DNA from 3 places in the Bacillus pacificus genome. Region 1 is predicted to be linked to each of the others. Evidence: predicted binding sites of a transcription regulator. Region 1 holds the regulator's gene; each other region holds the start of a gene.

Region 1 (6,262 bases):
CACTAGTCGAGTGACTCTGCGCCGAAAATGTACCGGGGCTAAATACACCACCGAAGCTGCGGATTGATACCAATGGTATCAGTGGTAGGGGAGCGTTCTAAGGACAGTGAAGTCAGACCGGAAGGACTGGTGGAGTGCTTAGAAGTGAGAATGCCGGTATGAGTAGCGAAAGACGGGTGAGAATCCCGTCCACCGAATGCCTAAGGTTTCCTGAGGAAGGCTCGTCCGCTCAGGGTTAGTCAGGACCTAAGCCGAGGCCGACAGGCGTAGGCGATGGACAACAGGTTGATATTCCTGTACCACCTCTTTATCGTTTGAGCAATGGAGGGACGCAGAAGGATAGAAGAAGCGTGCGATTGGTTGTGCACGTCCAAGCAGTTAGGCTGATAAGTAGGCAAATCCGCTTATCGTAAAGGCTGAGCTGTGATGGGGAAGCTCCTTATGGAGCGAAGTCTTTGATTCCCCGCTGCCAAGAAAAGCTTCTAGCGAGATAAAGGTGCCTGTACCGCAAACCGACACAGGTAGGCGAGGAGAGAATCCTAAGGTGTGCGAGAGAACTCTGGTTAAGGAACTCGGCAAAATGACCCCGTAACTTCGGGAGAAGGGGTGCTTTCTTAACGGAAAGCCGCAGTGAATAGGCCCAAGCGACTGTTTAGCAAAAACACAGCTCTCTGCGAAGCCGTAAGGCGAAGTATAGGGGGTGACACCTGCCCGGTGCTGGAAGGTTAAGGAGAGGGGTTAGCGTAAGCGAAGCTCTGAACTGAAGCCCCAGTAAACGGCGGCCGTAACTATAACGGTCCTAAGGTAGCGAAATTCCTTGTCGGGTAAGTTCCGACCCGCACGAAAGGTGTAACGATTTGGGCACTGTCTCAACCAGAGACTCGGTGAAATTATAGTACCTGTGAAGATGCAGGTTACCCGCGACAGGACGGAAAGACCCCGTGGAGCTTTACTGTAGCCTGATATTGAATTTTGGTACAGTTTGTACAGGATAGGCGGGAGCCTTTGAAACCGGAGCGCTAGCTTCGGTGGAGGCGCTGGTGGGATACCGCCCTGACTGTATTGAAATTCTAACCTACGGGTCTTATCGACCCGGGAGACAGTGTCAGGTGGGCAGTTTGACTGGGGCGGTCGCCTCCTAAAGTGTAACGGAGGCGCCCAAAGGTTCCCTCAGAATGGTTGGAAATCATTCGTAGAGTGCAAAGGCATAAGGGAGCTTGACTGCGAGACCTACAAGTCGAGCAGGGACGAAAGTCGGGCTTAGTGATCCGGTGGTTCCGCATGGAAGGGCCATCGCTCAACGGATAAAAGCTACCCCGGGGATAACAGGCTTATCTCCCCCAAGAGTCCACATCGACGGGGAGGTTTGGCACCTCGATGTCGGCTCATCGCATCCTGGGGCTGTAGTCGGTCCCAAGGGTTGGGCTGTTCGCCCATTAAAGCGGTACGCGAGCTGGGTTCAGAACGTCGTGAGACAGTTCGGTCCCTATCCGTCGTGGGCGTAGGAAATTTGAGAGGAGCTGTCCTTAGTACGAGAGGACCGGGATGGACGCACCGCTGGTGTACCAGTTGTTCTGCCAAGGGCATAGCTGGGTAGCTATGTGCGGAAGGGATAAGTGCTGAAAGCATCTAAGCATGAAGCCCCCCTCAAGATGAGATTTCCCATAGCGTAAGCTAGTAAGATCCCTGAAAGATGATCAGGTTGATAGGTTCGAGGTGGAAGCATGGTGACATGTGGAGCTGACGAATACTAATAGATCGAGGACTTAACCATATAATATGTAGCAAATGTTATCTAGTTTTGAAGGAATATGCCTTCATAGTTTGGTGATGATGGCAGAGAGGTCACACCCGTTCCCATACCGAACACGGAAGTTAAGCTCTCTAGCGCCGATGGTAGTTGGGACCTTGTCCCTGTGAGAGTAGGACGTCGCCAAGCAACTAAACACGAGTCAAATGACTCGTGTTTTTTCGTGTTTTCTTTTATAATCCATAGTAATTAAAAATGTATTTAAATAATTATTATTTTGATTAAATTCAGGAAAATGTGGCTAGGATAGTAAATAAGCAAAAGAGTTGCAAATTTTATTAATACGTATATAATTAAAGTCAAAGATAGTCAAAGTCAATAAAGGTGGCGGATAAATGAGAAATATATCTGATATCATTGAGCAATATCTAAAGCAAGTTATTGACTTAAGTAATAATAATGTGATTGAAATCAAAAGAAATGAGATTGCGGATCGATTCGAGTGCGTACCATCTCAAATCAATTATGTAATCAATACCCGTTTTACGTTAGAAAGAGGATTTGTAGTAGAAAGTAAACGTGGTGGAGGAGGTTACATTCGCATTATAAAAGTCAAACTGCATGATGATATAGACATTATTGATCAAATGCTTCATATGATTGATCATAGCGTTGCGCAAGGAAATGCAGAGAGTATGATTATACGTTTAATAGAAGAGGGAATCATAACGAATCGTGAAGCTAAACTTATGTTAAGCGTACTAGATCGTTCTGTATTATCAATGGATGTTCCTTCTCGAGATGAACTTAGGGCTCGAATATTATGCGCAATGTTAAGAACACTGAAATATAAATAAATACAGCTTTTGTAAAAGAATAATAACTAAGAGATAAAGCAGTTAAATATTGTAGAAGTTTTGAAAAAAACAACACGCACTTTTATGTAAACGAATAAAGGAAAGTGAACAGTCTAGTAATGTATGAAAAGTACTATGAGATAGATCGTTCCTGTTGTAAAGGTGGGGATAGTGATGACTTGTCAAAACTGTAATATAAGACCAGCAACTTTACATTATACAAAAGTAATTAACGAAAAGAAGGCGGAAGTTCATCTTTGTGAGCAATGTGCAGAACAAAGTGGCTATACGTCTTTCTTTCAATCATCGCAGTCTAACTTTTCATTCCATGATTTATTTGCTGGGTTATTACACGGTGAATCAACAATGTTTGAAGAAGGAAAAAGCGGATTTTCGAACACAAATATATTAAGATGTCCAGATTGTAAAATGACATATGAGCAACTTACAAAGGTAGGACGCTTTGGATGTGCTTCTTGTTACGATACATTTAAGGAACATTTAAAGCCGTTATTAAAACGTCTTCACGGCGGGCATACAGATCATTGCGGAAAAATTCCGGAGCGTATAGAAGGAAATATTCACTTAAAGAAAGAATTAGATGAACTAAAACTCATTCTGAAACAATACGTACAGAAAGAGGAATTTGAGAAAGCTGCTGAAGTAAGGGATAAAATTAGAAACCTTGAAAATCAGCTTAGTGAGCATAGAGAGGGGGAATAGTTCTATGTCACTGGACAAAATTATGAATGAAGCGATTAGTCCATGGATGAAGGGGGATGGCCCTGATTCTGATATTGTTTTAAGTAGTCGAATTCGTTTGGCTCGTAATTTTAAAAAATATCAATTCTCTACTATGCAAAATGAAGAAGAAGCTAAACTGATTCAAGAATTATTTAAAAAGGAATTTATAAATAAAACGGTAGAACCTTTTGGAGAGTTTGAGCTATTACAAATGAATGAATTGACGCCTCTTCAAAGGAGAGTATTAGTTGAAAAGCATTTAATTAGTCCCAACCTTGCAGGAACAGAATATGGAGCATGTCTATTGTCAGAAAGCGAACATATTAGTGTTATGCTGAATGAAGAAGACCATATTCGGATTCAGTGCTTATTTTCAGGATTGCAGTTATCAGAGGCTCTTCAAAGTGCCAATCAAATAGATAATTGGATTGAGAAAGAGGTTGAATATGCTTTTGATGAATCACTTGGATATATTACAAGCTGCCCTACTAATGTTGGTACAGGATTGAGGGCTTCCGTAATGATTCATTTACCGGGACTCGTTTTAACGAAAAGAATTAGCCGTATTATACAAGTAATTCAAAAATTAGGGTTAGTAGTAAGAGGAATATACGGTGAAGGTAGCGAAGCGTTAGGTAATATATTTCAAGTGTCAAACCAAATGACGCTAGGAAAATCTGAAGAAGATATTATTGCAGATTTAAAGAGTGTCATTCAACAAATCATACAGCAAGAAAAGATGGCTAGAGAATTAATTGTACAAAATTCAAGTATTGAGCTTGAAGATAAAGTTTATCGCTCTTATGGCATACTAGCCAACAGTCGTTTAATTCAATCTGCGGAAGCAGCCAATTGCTTATCAGATTTACGACTTGGTATTGATTTAGGATATATAAAAGGTATATCGAGAAATATTTTGACTGAGCTAATGGTCCTTACACAACCAGGCATTTTACAACAATATGCAGGAGGACCTTTAGGACCAGAAGAAAGAGATTATCGAAGAGCAACCTTAATCCGTGAGCGATTACGTATTGAAAAAAACTAAGCGCAAGTAGGAGGCGATTTCTATGATGTTTGGAAGATTTACAGAAAGAGCACAGAAAGTATTAGCTTTATCTCAAGAGGAAGCGATTCGTATTGGGCATAACAATATTGGAACAGAACATATTTTACTTGGGCTTGTACGCGAAGGTGAAGGAATTGCAGCAAAAGCGTTGATTGCTCTTGGATTAAGCCCGGAGAAAGTTCAAAAAGAGGTAGAAGCGTTAATTGGGCGCGGAACAGAAGCTTCTCAAACTGTACATTATACACCGCGTGCTAAAAAGGTTATTGAGTTGTCTATGGATGAAGCTCGCAAATTAGGCCATTCTTATGTTGGAACAGAACATATCTTACTTGGTTTAATCCGCGAAGGTGAAGGGGTAGCAGCACGTGTTTTAAATAATTTAGGTGTTAGCTTAAATAAGGCAAGACAACAAGTATTGCAACTTCTTGGAAGTAATGAAGCAAGTTCAGGTCATCAAGGTGGTTCTTCAACAAATGCAAATACACCAACACTTGATAGCTTAGCACGTGATTTAACAGTTGTTGCACGTGAAAATCGTTTAGATCCTGTTATTGGACGTGGTAAAGAAATTCAACGTGTAATTGAAGTTTTAAGTCGTAGAACAAAAAACAACCCTGTATTAATTGGGGAGCCTGGTGTAGGTAAAACGGCAATTGCAGAAGGATTAGCACAACAAATTGTAAATAATGAAGTTCCTGAAACTTTAAGAGATAAGCGTGTTATGACACTAGATATGGGTACGGTGGTAGCCGGAACGAAATACCGTGGTGAATTTGAAGACCGTTTGAAGAAAGTAATGGATGAAATCCGCCAAGCAGGAAATATCATTCTATTTATTGATGAACTTCATACATTAATTGGTGCAGGTGGCGCAGAAGGTGCTATTGACGCATCGAATATTTTAAAACCATCTTTAGCTCGTGGTGAATTACAATGTATTGGGGCGACAACGTTAGATGAATACCGCAAATATATTGAAAAAGACGCAGCTTTAGAGAGACGTTTCCAACCAATTCACGTTGATGAGCCAAGTTTAGATGAATCAACTCAAATTTTGAAAGGTTTACGCGATCGTTATGAGGCACATCACCGCGTATCTATTACGGATGATGCAATTGATGCAGCTGTAAAGCTTTCAGATCGTTATATTACAGATCGTTTCTTACCAGATAAAGCAATTGATTTAATTGATGAAGCTGCTTCAAAGGTTCGCTTACGCTCTTATACAACACCACCAAATCTAAAAGAGCTTGAAGTGAAGCTTGAGGAAATTAGAAAAGAGAAAGATGCAGCTGTACAAAGTCAAGAATTTGAAAAAGCTGCTTCGCTACGTGATATGGAACAACGCTTACGTGAGAAGTTAGAAGATACGAAGCGTCAATGGAAAGAGCAACAAGGAAAAGAAAACTCAGAAGTGACAGTAGAAGATATTGCAAATGTCGTTTCTACGTGGACTCGTATCCCGGTTTCTAAACTTGCACAAACAGAGACTGATAAATTATTAAACTTAGAATCGATTCTTCACGATCGTGTTATTGGTCAAGATGAAGCGGTAGTAGCTGTAGCGAAAGCTGTTCGTCGTGCTAGAGCAGGCTTGAAAGATCCGAAACGTCCGATTGGTTCATTTATTTTCTTAGGACCAACAGGTGTAGGTAAAACGGAGCTAGCAAGAGCGTTGGCAGAATCTATGTTCGGTGATGAGGATGCAATGATTCGCATCGATATGTCTGAGTACATGGAGAAGCATTCTACTTCTCGTTTAGTTGGATCTCCTCCAGGATATGTTGGATATGAAGAAGGTGGACAATTAACAGAAAAGGTTCGCCGTAAGCCATATTCAGT
Region 2 (6,262 bases), on a different replicon from region 1:
CACCTGAGCATCACGAAAGATTTGGATTAAAACCTCTCCGTAAGAAGCTCCAAAAGCAGCTAAGTGATGAGCACCCCACTTTCGATGTTCGTGTAAGTACAGATAAAAAAATCTTTATGTTACTTGAAAAGCTTGAAAGAAAAATTAAGGAAAAGAAAGTATCTAAAGATGAAATTAATAAACAATTAAAATTCATTGGTAAAAAAATGGAGTCTAACACTTAACGCTTTTTAAAAGAAAAGGAAGGTTTGCAATGTCTAGTAAAGATAAAAACTTAACCCCTGTGCAACAGGAATATAAAAAATTCGAGCAAGAACGCGAACCGAAGCGTCCTGTCTTAAAAAACTGTATAAAAGCCTTTTTCGTTGGTGGTTTCATTTGCCTAATTGGGCAACTCATTTCTACTTTTTATATTACGTATTTCGATTTCACTGAACGCTCAGCAGGGAATCCAACAGTCGCAACTCTTATTTTCATCTCCATGTTATTAACTGGATTTGGTATATACGATCGGTTTGGTCAATTTGCCGGAGCAGGCACAGCTGTACCTGTCACTGGATTTGGTAACTCCGTTATTGCCGCATGTATCGAACACCGCACAGAAGGTTTTGTACTCGGCGTTGGTGGTAACATGTTTAAATTAGCTGGTTCTGTTATTTTATTTGGTGTATTTTCCGCTTTCGTCATCGCACTTATTAAAACGATTCTCGTTCAATGGGGAGGGCTATAAATGTTACAAGGACACCGAACGTGGGTATTTGAAAACAAACCAGTTATTATTTCGACGGGAGTCGTTGGCGGGCCGTTTGAAGCTAAAGGCAAAATTCCAGAAGACTTCGATACCCTCCATGAAGATTTATGGCTCGGACAAGATTCCTATGAAAAAGCACATAAAATTTTGTTCGAAGAAGCTTGTAGCCGCGCTACTGAAAAGGCAAAACTTCGTAAAGACGATATTCAATTTGTACTCGCAGGCGATTTAATTAATCAAATTACCCCTACAAGCTTTGCTTGCCGTACACTGGGCACTCCTTATCTCGGACTATTCGGCGCTTGTTCTACTTCTATGGAAGGTTTAGCACTTGGAGCAAGTATCGTAAATGCAAAAGGCGCAAAATATTTATTAACTGGTGCATCCAGTCATAATACAGCTGTAGAAAAACAGTTCCGCTATCCTACCGAATATGGTGGGCAAAAACCACCTACCGCGCAGTGGACAGTAACCGGAGCAGGAGCTGCTATTTTAAGCGATACTGGACACGGTCCTAGGGTAACATCTGCCACAATCGGACGAGTGGTTGATATGGGATTAACAGATCCATTTAATATGGGAGGTGCAATGGCTCCAGCTGCCGTTGATACAATTGAAGCCCATTTACGCGAACGACAAATTGATGCCTCTTACTACGATTTAATCGTAACGGGTGACCTCGGACATGTAGGACGCGAAATTGCTTATGACTTATTACATAAACACGGAACGAAAGTAACGAGCGAACAGTTTCAAGATTGCGGGCTGCTCATTTATAGAGAAGGGCAACCTGTCATCGCTGGCGCTAGTGGACCAGGGTGTTCCGCAACGGTCGTATACGGTCACTTATTAAACCGAATGAAAAGAGGAGAGTTTAATAAAATACTTGTCGTTGCGACAGGCGCTTTACTATCTCCACTTACATTCCAACAAGAAGAAACGATTCCGTGTATCGCTCATGCCGTTTCGATTGAATTTGGAGGTGCAACGCAATGATTTTTTTCTGGGCTTTCGTCATTGGCGGACTTATATGTGTAATCGGCCAACTTATGTTTGATGTTGGAAAGCTAACACCAGCTCATACAATGGCAACACTCGTTGTTGCTGGAGCTATATTAGATGGATTCAATTTGTATGAACCATTAATTGATTTCGCTGGAGCTGGGGCAACTGTACCTATTACAAGCTTTGGTAATGCCCTCGTTCACGGTGCAATGGAAGAAGCTGCAAAACATGGCATCGTTGGCGTTATTACCGGCATGTTTAAAGTAACAAGCGCCGGTGTATCCGCAGCTATTATTTTCGGCTTCATCGGAGCATTGCTATTCAAACCGAAAGGATAAGGTGTTCGTATGACAGTTATCGCTAGCGTCAAAACCTGCCTTGCTAGTGTAAGGGGCGCTCAAGCAAGTTTGAGCTCCCTTTCACTACATTCACAGGACGCAAAATCAAAACGTGTATTTCATGAATGTATGTTAGAAATGGAGAGCATCATCGCGGATTTACAAAATAGAGTTTCAGTATTAGAACGTGAAGAACCTCAATATAAAGGGTTTTAAGTAGACTGGAGGAAATGACTATGTCTCACCTGCCGGAATGGACACTTGTCATTCTTCGCTCTGTATTCATATTAATTATTTTATTCGCTATTACGAAATGGTTAGGGAAAAGACAAATCTCTCAGCTCTCCTTTTTTGAATACATAGCCGGAATGACAATCGGTGACATCGCTGCCCAAGTATCTACAGGGCTCGATTCAAAATTTTTTCACGGCGTCTTTGCGATACTCATTTTCGCTGTGGTACCTTTTTTAACAGGAATCCTTTCTTTAAAGAACAAAACAGCTCGGGACTTCTTTGAAGGGAAATCTACCGTATTAATAAAAGATGGAAAGATACTCGAAGACAACTTAAAGAAAGAAAAATATACAAGTGACGAATTACTGGAACTTCTTCGTGGAAAAGATGCCTTCAGCGTAGCTGATGTTGAATTTGCTGTACTAGAACCGAGCGGAGAATTAAATGTATTATTAAAGAAAGATCGCCAACCACTCACAGCAAAAGACATCGGTTTAAAAGTAGCAAACGAAAAAGAACCACAAACTGTTATTATGGATGGCAATGTCTTAGATGAACCGCTATCCGCAAGTGGACATAACCGCGCTTGGCTACATGCTGAACTAGAAAAGCTCGGTGTTGTTATCGAAAATGTCTTTCTCGGTCAAGTTGATTCATACGGACAACTGACTATCGACATTTATAATGACAAACTACAAATGCCTTCTCCTCAAAACAAACCTTTATTATTAGCATCATTAAAAAAATGTCATGCTGATCTTGAACTATTTTCCTTAGAAACAAAGTCGAAATCAGCGAGCGAAATGTATAGTAAAAACGCGAAACAAATCGAAAAGATTTTAAATAAAGTAACCTATCTTTTAAAAGAATAGATATCGAAAGAACGCTTCAGTCAAAAGGCGTTCTTTTCTTTTTTTCTACAGTTTTTATAACGTTTAAATTTATGTAATTCGGTTATGATGTTGAAGATACATAAGCAGGGAATTTCAAAAACATAGCGAATATTTCATGGTACAACTACATATTTTTTTGATTTAAAGTGGTTTCGTTTGACCTTTATTGACCATAATTGTATTATAAGACTAAGAAAGCTTTATAAGGAGGAAATAACAGATGAATTTAATTCCTACAGTAATTGAACAAACAAATCGTGGAGAACGCGCTTACGATATTTACTCTCGACTATTAAAAGACCGCATCATTATGCTTGGTAGCGCAATTGATGACAACGTAGCTAACTCAATCGTTTCCCAGCTTTTATTCTTGGAATCTCAAGATCCAGAAAAAGATATTCACATCTACATCAACAGCCCTGGTGGTTCTATCACAGCAGGTATGGCAATTTACGATACAATGCAGTTTATTAAACCGCAAGTATCAACAATCTGTATCGGTATGGCTGCATCTATGGGTGCATTCTTACTTGCAGCAGGTGAAAAAGGAAAACGTTATGCACTTCCAAACAGTGAAGTAATGATTCACCAACCACTTGGCGGGGCACAAGGTCAAGCGACTGAAATCGAAATCGCTGCTAAACGTATCCTATTCTTACGTGAAAAACTAAACCAAATTCTTGCTGACCGCACTGGTCAACCACTTGAAGTGCTACAACGCGACACAGACCGCGACAACTTCATGACAGCAGAAAAAGCTTTAGAATACGGTTTAATCGATAAGATCTTTACAAATCGTTAATAACTAAATTACTGAGGCAACCCTATAGCGCCTTGTCTAAATACCTATACAGCGTGGTCTTACTGATACCAGTCGCCACTGTAATTTGCTTAATTGTATAGTCTTTACTCTTATACATCTTAACAGCCATTTCCACTTTATCTTCTTTCTTAGTAGGTCTCCCACCTTTCTTTCCTCTTGATCTTGCTGCTTGAAGACCAGACTTTGTTCGTTCACTAATAATATCTCTTTCTAGTTCAGCGATGCTTGCCATTGTACGAAAGAAAAACTTTCCCATTGCGGTTGAAGTGTCAATACTGTCAGTAATTGATACAAAATGTACACCCATATCGTTAAATAATTCGCTCAGTTCTATCAAATGTTTTGTGGAACGTGAAATACGGTCAAGTTTATATACAACAATTTTATCGCCACTTCGTAAAATTTTTAAAAGGTCTTCTAATTGAGGCCTATCTCTTCGTGTGCCAGTTAATTTTTCTTTATAAATCTTCTCAACCCCGAATTGTGTTAATGCATCAACTTGCATATCTAGGTTTTGTTCCTCCGTACTCACTCGCGCGTAACCAAAAATCATAATTAATCACCTACTAAAAACTATTTATATGAATATATTAGCACCAAAAACGGTGTTTGTTATTAAAAATGTTACTTTGATTTTGGGAATGAGTTTTGGTACCAAAGATCAGGGTAAATAGAGTGTGTTTTGCTCCAATAAGGACCAGCCCCATAAATGTCCGTTTATGGGGCTAATTTTATTAAACTAACCAGCCGCAGTATGACTGAAGAGAGCTCTTTTATTTTTGTTCCGCAATAGGGCCAGATTGTTGAATAAGGATTGTAGTTAATTATGGTTTTACATACAATTATTGAACTATTGGAAGATAAGTTTAATATCAACCTCGGTGAGCTTTTCATAAGTAAATGAGGTTCTTCACAAGTAATTCGTGAACTAATCAACTGCCCCAGTTCGTTTTATTTCTACCTTAATATTTGGTTTTAAATTTAATGTGGAATACTTTCCTCTCAAATCTTTTTCATTTAAATTGGAATATTTTCTTATACTTTTTATTTTTCTTCCAATGCCAATTGGATCAGTATTTAATTTTCTAAACTTCTCAAGAATATCCCCGAATTCTTTGTTTAGTTCTTCTTCAATTATTAGCTCCATTTTTTTTATTGATTCCTTATTTTTAAGAGTAACAGAAGGCTGTAATTCTATAGTTGAAACTAAAATAGATGCATTTAAATTAACCGACTCTTCCTGAGATAATTCAACATTTCCGCGGTACTTTATTGGGTGAATTGTAATATTAAATTTATCTCCTTTTTGCTTTTCGACTAGTTTTATTCCCTTTTCTTCTAATACCTCTGCAGGAATATTTAAAGTTATATCCCCCAAAAAAGCATTATGATCGGTGAATAATTTTATATACAGGGTTTTTTTCATGGAAATAGAACCAACCATTTTATCATCCCTAAATAATGCAACCCCATTTAAATAGGGTGCTACACCATTCTCATTCGATAGAATAGGTAAGGTAGGATCGATACCAATTTCATATAGTGTGGAAATAAAATCATGCAAGTTGGAGTTTATTAACATTTCCTTCTTTTCGTGCTTATCTAATAATTGATAAATATATGACCCTATTTCAGGGTATTCTTCATAGTTTTTATTATTAATTGTACTCTCAGCATTGTTTGTAATTGCCAAAAAAATTAAAGATCCGATGCTACTATCTCGTTGCATTGTATCTAGAAAAGATGAAATCCCTATCATTTCTGTCATATATTTATCAAATAAAATTGTCCTTAATTGACCAGAAGTAAGGTCGTGGCTTGTCTGTTGTTCTAAATTTTGTCTTATTTGTTTGCTTGTAGTTCCGACGGCAGAAAGGGTTACACTCGTCTTTTCTTCTTTACGGTCGAATTGTAACAAGCTAATAGTGCCTTTGTATGTATTCTCATCAAGTAAGTCAAAACCAATAATAGTTGAAATTCCTTGCCTTTCTAATATTTTTTCAGGTAGCATACATGCCGTACAGAGAAAGAAACAAAGTAGTAGAATAAGCCATATTTTCATTTTTTCAACTCCGTTTTGAACGTGAAAAGATTTTAGATTTAATGATTGAAATGAAATATAAGAATATTGGATAGATAAACCATAGGTAAAAGCCTACTTGACCAACTTTATCAATCAAAAGGTTATTGTCGACTCTTTTTGTGATAAAAAAACTCG
Region 3 (6,262 bases), 510 kb from region 1:
CGTTACATGATCATTTAGGTGAACCATTTATCGATACTGCAATTGTAAATAACCGTGATATTCCTTGTGAATTACGTCAGTTATATGAGGAAGAAATGTCGGCGCCAGTTGTAGTAGATGAAGAGCGTTTTACTGAAAATAATATTAATGTGATTCAAGATCAATTAGCGAAGTATGATGACCGTGTTGTAAGACACGATACATTAAAATTAGCTTCTATTTTATATTCACTGTTGTAGATGTGCGTTGCCTCGTTTGAGGTAACGCTCCTCATTTCATATAGGACAAGATTTTTGTTCCACAATAATCGTATAAGGAGGTGTTGACTGTGTCATTTGCATCAGAAACAAAGAAAGAATTGACGAATCTGGAGATGAAGGAATGCTGTGAGAAAGCAGAATTATCAGCGTTACTTCGCATGAACGGATCGCTTTCTTTTTCAAATCGTCGTCTATCAATCGATATTCAAACGGAAAATGCGGCAATTGCAAGAAGAATTTATACGCTTTTGAAAAAAGGATATGACGTGACGGTAGAATTACTTGTTCGTAAAAAAATGCGATTGAAGAAAAACAATGTATATATCGTAAGGCTTGTTGAGAAGTCGCGCGAAATATTAGCTGATCTTCATATCGTTCGAGACGACTTTTCATTTATTCGAAATATATCACAAGAATTAATTGAGAAGAAATGTTGTAAACGATCGTATTTACGCGGTGCATTTTTAGCAGGTGGTTCAGTAAATAACCCAGAAACATCATCTTATCATTTAGAGATCTTTTCGTTATATAAGGAACATAATGATGCTATATGTGAACTGATGAACGGATTTGATTTAAATAGTAAGACGTTGGAAAGAAGAAAAGGGTACATTACGTATTTGAAAGAAGCAGAAAAGATTACAGAGTTTTTAAATATTATAGGTGCTCATAATGCACTTTTAAGATTTGAAGACATTCGAATCGTACGTGATATGCGTAATTCTGTAAATCGCTTAGTGAACTGCGAAACAGCTAATTTAAATAAAACAATTGGTGCAGCGCTAAGGCAGATTGAAAATATCCGTTATATTGATGAGACGGTTGGTCTTGATATATTGCCGGATAAACTACGAGAAATTGCGCAACTACGAAGAGATTATCAAGATGTAACATTGAAAGAGTTAGGTGAGATGGTATCCGGGGGGAAAATTAGTAAATCGGGTATTAATCATCGTTTGCGTAAAATCGATGATATTGCAGAGAAATTACGCGCGGGGGAAACGGTAGCAAAAAAATAAGAGGTTAAAGGGGAAATGGAGCTGTGGTTCAAAAAAGAGTTCAGGTTTCATTAAAAAACGGTTTACAAGCACGTCCGGCTGCGTTGTTTGTACAAGAGGCCAATCGCTTTCATGCAGATATCTTCATCGAGAAAGATGGAAAGACAGTAAATGCAAAGAGCATAATGGGGATTATGAGCTTAGCAATTGGAACTGGTAGCATGATAACAATTACAACAGAAGGTTCAGATGCAGAAGAGGCTTTAGAGGCGTTAGCTGCATATGTACAATAAGAAGCTATCGCGCATGTGCGATAGCTTTTTTGTTGTTTGGGGCTTGTTGGTGGGGGTATGTGGGGTGTGCGTACTTGTCGAGAATTGTCGGTAAGTCGATAAGTTGTGTCGAAACGTCGATATATTAAAATAATCGCCGATATAATTGGAGTTACGGTCGATATATTTGAAAAATCGCCGATATATTTCGGTTGATACTAGGTGGGGTATGTGGGCGGAGAACAGCATATAAAAAAAGCGCCCTGTTATAGGGCGCTTCTGCTTTTAATCTATCCAGCTCCAGCGGCTAGAATCTCCGGTTGTTTCGCTTTTACATTCGAGGCAAAAAACGCCTCGGATGTAAAAGCTCCAACACCCTGCGATTCTGAACGAGCCGCTTCCGCTTTTAGTTATTAACGATTTGTAAAGATCTTATCGATTAAACCGTATTCTAAAGCTTTTTCTGCTGTCATGAAGTTGTCGCGGTCTGTGTCGCGTTGTAGTACTTCAAGTGGTTGACCTGTGCGGTCAGCAAGAATTTGGTTTAGTTTTTCACGTAAGAATAGGATACGTTTAGCAGCGATTTCGATTTCAGTCGCTTGACCTTGTGCTCCACCAAGTGGTTGGTGAATCATTACTTCACTGTTTGGAAGTGCATAACGTTTTCCTTTTTCACCTGCTGCAAGTAAGAATGCACCCATAGATGCAGCCATACCGATACAGATTGTTGATACTTGCGGTTTAATAAACTGCATTGTATCGTAAATTGCCATACCTGCTGTGATAGAACCACCAGGGCTGTTGATGTAGATGTGAATATCTTTTTCTGGATCTTGAGATTCCAAGAATAAAAGCTGGGAAACGATTGAGTTAGCTACGTTGTCATCAATTGCGCTACCAAGCATAATGATGCGGTCTTTTAATAGTCGAGAGTAAATATCGTAAGCGCGTTCTCCACGATTTGTTTGTTCAATTACTGTAGGAATTAAATTCATCTGTTATTTCCTCCTTATAAAGCTTTCTTAGTCTTATAATACAATTATGGTCAATAAAGGTCAAACGAAACCACTTTAAATCAAAAAAATATGTAGTTGTACCATGAAATATTCGCTATGTTTTTGAAATTCCCTGCTTATGTATCTTCAACATCATAACCGAATTACATAAATTTAAACGTTATAAAAACTGTAGAAAAAAAGAAAAGAACGCCTTTTGACTGAAGCGTTCTTGCGATATCTATTCTTTTAAAAGATAGGTTACTTTATTTAAAATCTTTTCGATTTGTTTCGCGTTTTTACTATACATTTCGCTCGCTGATTTCGACTTTGTTTCTAGGGAAAATAGTTCGAGATCAGCATGACATTTTTTTAATGATGCTAATAATAAAGGTTTGTTTTGAGGAGAAGGCATTTGTAGTTTGTCATTATAAATGTCGATAGTCAGTTGTCCGTATGAATCAACTTGACCGAGAAAGACATTTTCGATAACAACACCGAGCTTTTCTAGTTCAGCATGTAGCCAAGCGCGGTTATGTCCACTTGCGGATAGCGGTTCATCTAAGACATTGCCATCCATAATAACAGTTTGTGGTTCTTTTTCGTTCGGCACTTTTAAACCGATGTCTTTTGCTGTGAGTGGTTGGCGATCTTTCTTTAATAATACATTTAATTCTCCGCTCGGTTCTAATACAGCAAATTCAACATCAGCTACGCTGAAAGCATCTTTTCCACGGAGAAGTTCCAGTAATTCGTCACTTGTATATTTTTCTTTCTTTAAATTATCTTCGAGTATCTTTCCATCTTTTATTAATACAGTAGATTTCCCTTCAAAGAAGTCCCGAGCTGTTTTGTTCTTTAAAGAAAGGATTCCTGTTAAAAAAGGTACCACAGCGAAAATGAGTATCGCAAAGACGCCGTGAAAAAATTTTGAATCGAGCCCTGTAGATACTTGGGCAGCGATGTCACCGATTGTCATTCCGGCTATGTATTCAAAAAAGGAGAGCTGAGAGATTTGTCTTTTCCCTAACCATTTCGTAATAGCGAATAAAATAATTAATATGAATACAGAGCGAAGAATGACAAGTGTCCATTCCGGCAGGTGAGACATAGTCATTTCCTCCAGTCTACTTAAAACCCTTTATATTGAGGTTCTTCACGTTCTAATACTGAAACTCTATTTTGTAAATCAGCGATGATGCTGTCCATTTCTAACATACATTCATGAAATACACGTTTTGATTCTGCGTCCTGTGAATGTAGTGAAAGGGAGCTTAAACTTGCTTGAGCGCCCCTTACACTAGCAAGGCAGGTTTTGACGCTAGCGATAACTGTCATACGAACACCTTATCCTTTCGGTTTGAATAGCAATGCTCCGATGAAGCCGAAAATGATAGCTGCGGATACACCGGCGCTTGTTACTTTAAACATGCCGGTAATAACGCCAACGATGCCATGTTTTGCGGCTTCTTCCATTGCGCCGTGAACGAGGGCATTACCAAAGCTTGTAATAGGTACGGTTGCCCCAGCTCCAGCGAAGTCAATTAATGGTTCATACAAATTGAATCCATCTAATATAGCTCCAGCAACAACGAGTGTTGCCATTGTATGAGCGGGTGTTAGCTTGCCGACATCAAACATAAGTTGGCCGATTACACATATGAGTCCGCCAATGACGAAAGCCCAGAAAAAAATCATTGCGTTGCACCTCCGAATTCAATTGAAACGGCGTGAGCGATGCACGGAATCGTTTCTTCTTGTTGGAATGTAAGTGGAGATAGTAAAGCGCCTGTCGCAACGACAAGTATTTTTTTGAACTCTCCTCTTTTCATTCGGTTTAATAAATGACCGTACACGACTGTTGCGGAACATCCTGGTCCGCTAGCCCCAGCTATGACAGGTTGCCCTTCTCTATAAATGAGTAGCCCGCAATCTTGAAACTGTTCGCTCGTTACTTTCGTTCCGTGTTTATGTAGTAAGTCATAAGCAATTTCACGTCCTACATGCCCGAGGTCACCGGTTACGATTAAATCGTAGTAAGAGGCGTCAATTTGACGTTCGCGTAAGTGAGCTTCAATTGTATCGACGGCGGCTGGAGCCATTGCGCCTCCCATATTAAACGGATCTGTTAATCCCATATCAACCACTTTTCCGATTGTTGCGGATGTTATCCTAGGACCATGTCCAGTATCGCTTAAAATAGCGGCTCCTGCTCCAGTTACTGTCCACTGTGCGGTAGGTGGCTTTTGTCCACCATATTCGGTAGGGTAGCGGAACTGTTTTTCTACAGCGGTGTTATGGCTTGATGCCCCGGTTAATAAATATTTTGCGCCTTTTGCATTTACGATACTCGCCCCAAGTGCTAAACCTTCCATAGAAGTAGAACAAGCGCCGAATAGTCCGAGATAAGGAGTGCCCAGTGTACGGCAAGCAAAGCTTGTAGGGGTAATTTGATTAATTAAATCTCCTGCGAGTACAAATTGGATATCATCTTTACGAAGTTCTGCTTTTTCAGTGGCGCGGCTACAAGCTTCTTCGAACAAAATTTTATGTGCTTTTTCATAGGAATCTTGTCCGAGCCATAAATCTTCATGAAGGATATCGAAGTCTTCGGGGATTTTTCCTTTTGCTTCAAACGGCCCGCCGACGACGCCTGTCGAAATAATAACTGGTTTGTTTTCAAATACCCACGTTCGGTGTCCTTGTAACATTTATAGCCCTCCCCATTGAACGAGAATCGTTTTAATAAGTGCGATGACGAAAGCTGAAAATACACCAAATAAAATAACGGAGCCGGCTAATTTAAACATGTTAGCTCCAACACCAAGGACAAATCCCTCTGTTCGGTGTTCGATGCATGCTGCGATAACAGAGTTACCAAATCCAGTGACAGGTACAGCTGTTCCAGCACCTGCAAATTGACCGAGACGATCATATACACCGAATCCAGTTAGTAACATCGAGATGAAAATAAGAGTTGCTACTGTTGGATTCCCTGCTGAGCGTTCAGTGAAATCGAAATACGTAATATAAAAAGTAGAAATGAGTTGCCCAATTAGGCAAATGAAACCACCAACGAAAAAGGCTTTTATACAGTTTTTTAAGACAGGACGCTTCGGTTCGCGTTCTTGCTCGAATTTTTTATATTCCTGTTGTACAGGGGTTAAGTTTTTATCTTTACTAGACATTTAAATCCTTCCTTTTCTATTCGAAAGCGTTAAGTGTTAGATTCCATTTCTGATCCGATAAGTTTTAACTGTTTTTTGATTTCATCTTTAGATATTTCTTTTTTCTTGATTCTGTTTTCAAGCTTTTCGAGTAACATAAAGATTTTTTTATCGGTGCTAACACGAACATCGAAAGTGGGATATTCGTCACTTAGTTGCTTTTGAAGTTTCTTGCGTAAAGGTTTTAACCCAAATCGTTCATGATGCTCAGGCTTAACTGCTATGTAGAGATCTAAATTTGAATTCACAGCTGCGCTCTTTATAATTTCATCCATAGCGAGAGCTCTTTTCTTCGCTCCCTGTGATATAGATTGATTAAAGGATTCCGTACTCGTCTTTGTTAATTTGGGACCTTTCTCTTTCTCTGTTCGTTTTGCTTCTTCTTTTTTTACCTTTTTATCTAATGGGCTGTGATCACAACCGGTAAAAGAACTAAATAGAAGTATAAATAACGCGGTAATGAGTCCGATCTTTCGCATAATCATCATTCCATTTCTATTGCAATATGTA

The links. The regulator CtsR, encoded in region 1, represses protease genes until heat stress. The targets are predictions, from matches to a motif close to ATGGTCAATAAAGGTCAAACA.
Region 2: a site for CtsR is predicted at 3,375-3,395, ahead of clpP (ATP-dependent Clp endopeptidase proteolytic subunit ClpP). Genes of this name have one in related genera too.
Region 3: a site for CtsR is predicted at 2,572-2,592, ahead of clpP (ATP-dependent Clp endopeptidase proteolytic subunit ClpP). Genes of this name have one in related genera too.

Annotation. Positions count from the first base shown of each region.
Region 1 is NZ_CP086328.1:4,998,026-5,004,287, reverse strand. Features, by position in the region: rRNA gene LMD38_RS25775 (23S ribosomal RNA) at 1-1,774, shown strand, start outside; rRNA gene rrf (5S ribosomal RNA) at 1,824-1,939, shown strand; gene ctsR (transcriptional regulator CtsR) at 2,146-2,607, shown strand; gene LMD38_RS25760 (protein-arginine kinase activator protein McsA) at 2,782-3,330, shown strand; gene LMD38_RS25755 (protein-arginine kinase McsB) at 3,335-4,399, shown strand; gene clpC (ATP-dependent protease ATP-binding subunit ClpC) at 4,422-6,262, shown strand, end outside.
Region 2 is NZ_CP086329.1:251,910-258,171, reverse strand. Features, by position in the region: gene LMD38_RS28185 (YhcN/YlaJ family sporulation lipoprotein) at 1-224, shown strand, start outside; gene spoVAC (stage V sporulation protein AC) at 254-730, shown strand; gene spoVAD (stage V sporulation protein AD) at 731-1,747, shown strand; gene spoVAE (stage V sporulation protein AE) at 1,744-2,094, shown strand; gene LMD38_RS28165 (DUF1657 domain-containing protein) at 2,104-2,310, shown strand; gene LMD38_RS28160 (DUF421 domain-containing protein) at 2,331-3,200, shown strand; gene clpP (ATP-dependent Clp endopeptidase proteolytic subunit ClpP) at 3,442-4,023, shown strand; gene LMD38_RS28150 (recombinase family protein) at 4,046-4,597, opposite strand; gene LMD38_RS28145 (Ger(x)C family spore germination protein) at 4,973-6,106, opposite strand; gene LMD38_RS28140 (GerAB/ArcD/ProY family transporter) at 6,111-6,262, opposite strand, start outside.
Region 3 is NZ_CP086328.1:259,793-266,054, forward strand. Features, by position in the region: gene LMD38_RS01170 (gluconeogenesis factor YvcK family protein) at 1-239, shown strand, start outside; gene whiA (DNA-binding protein WhiA) at 329-1,279, shown strand; gene LMD38_RS01180 (HPr family phosphocarrier protein) at 1,303-1,551, shown strand; gene clpP (ATP-dependent Clp endopeptidase proteolytic subunit ClpP) at 1,944-2,525, opposite strand; gene LMD38_RS01190 (DUF421 domain-containing protein) at 2,767-3,636, opposite strand; gene LMD38_RS01195 (DUF1657 domain-containing protein) at 3,657-3,863, opposite strand; gene spoVAE (stage V sporulation protein AE) at 3,873-4,223, opposite strand; gene spoVAD (stage V sporulation protein AD) at 4,220-5,236, opposite strand; gene spoVAC (stage V sporulation protein AC) at 5,237-5,713, opposite strand; gene LMD38_RS01215 (YhcN/YlaJ family sporulation lipoprotein) at 5,743-6,231, opposite strand.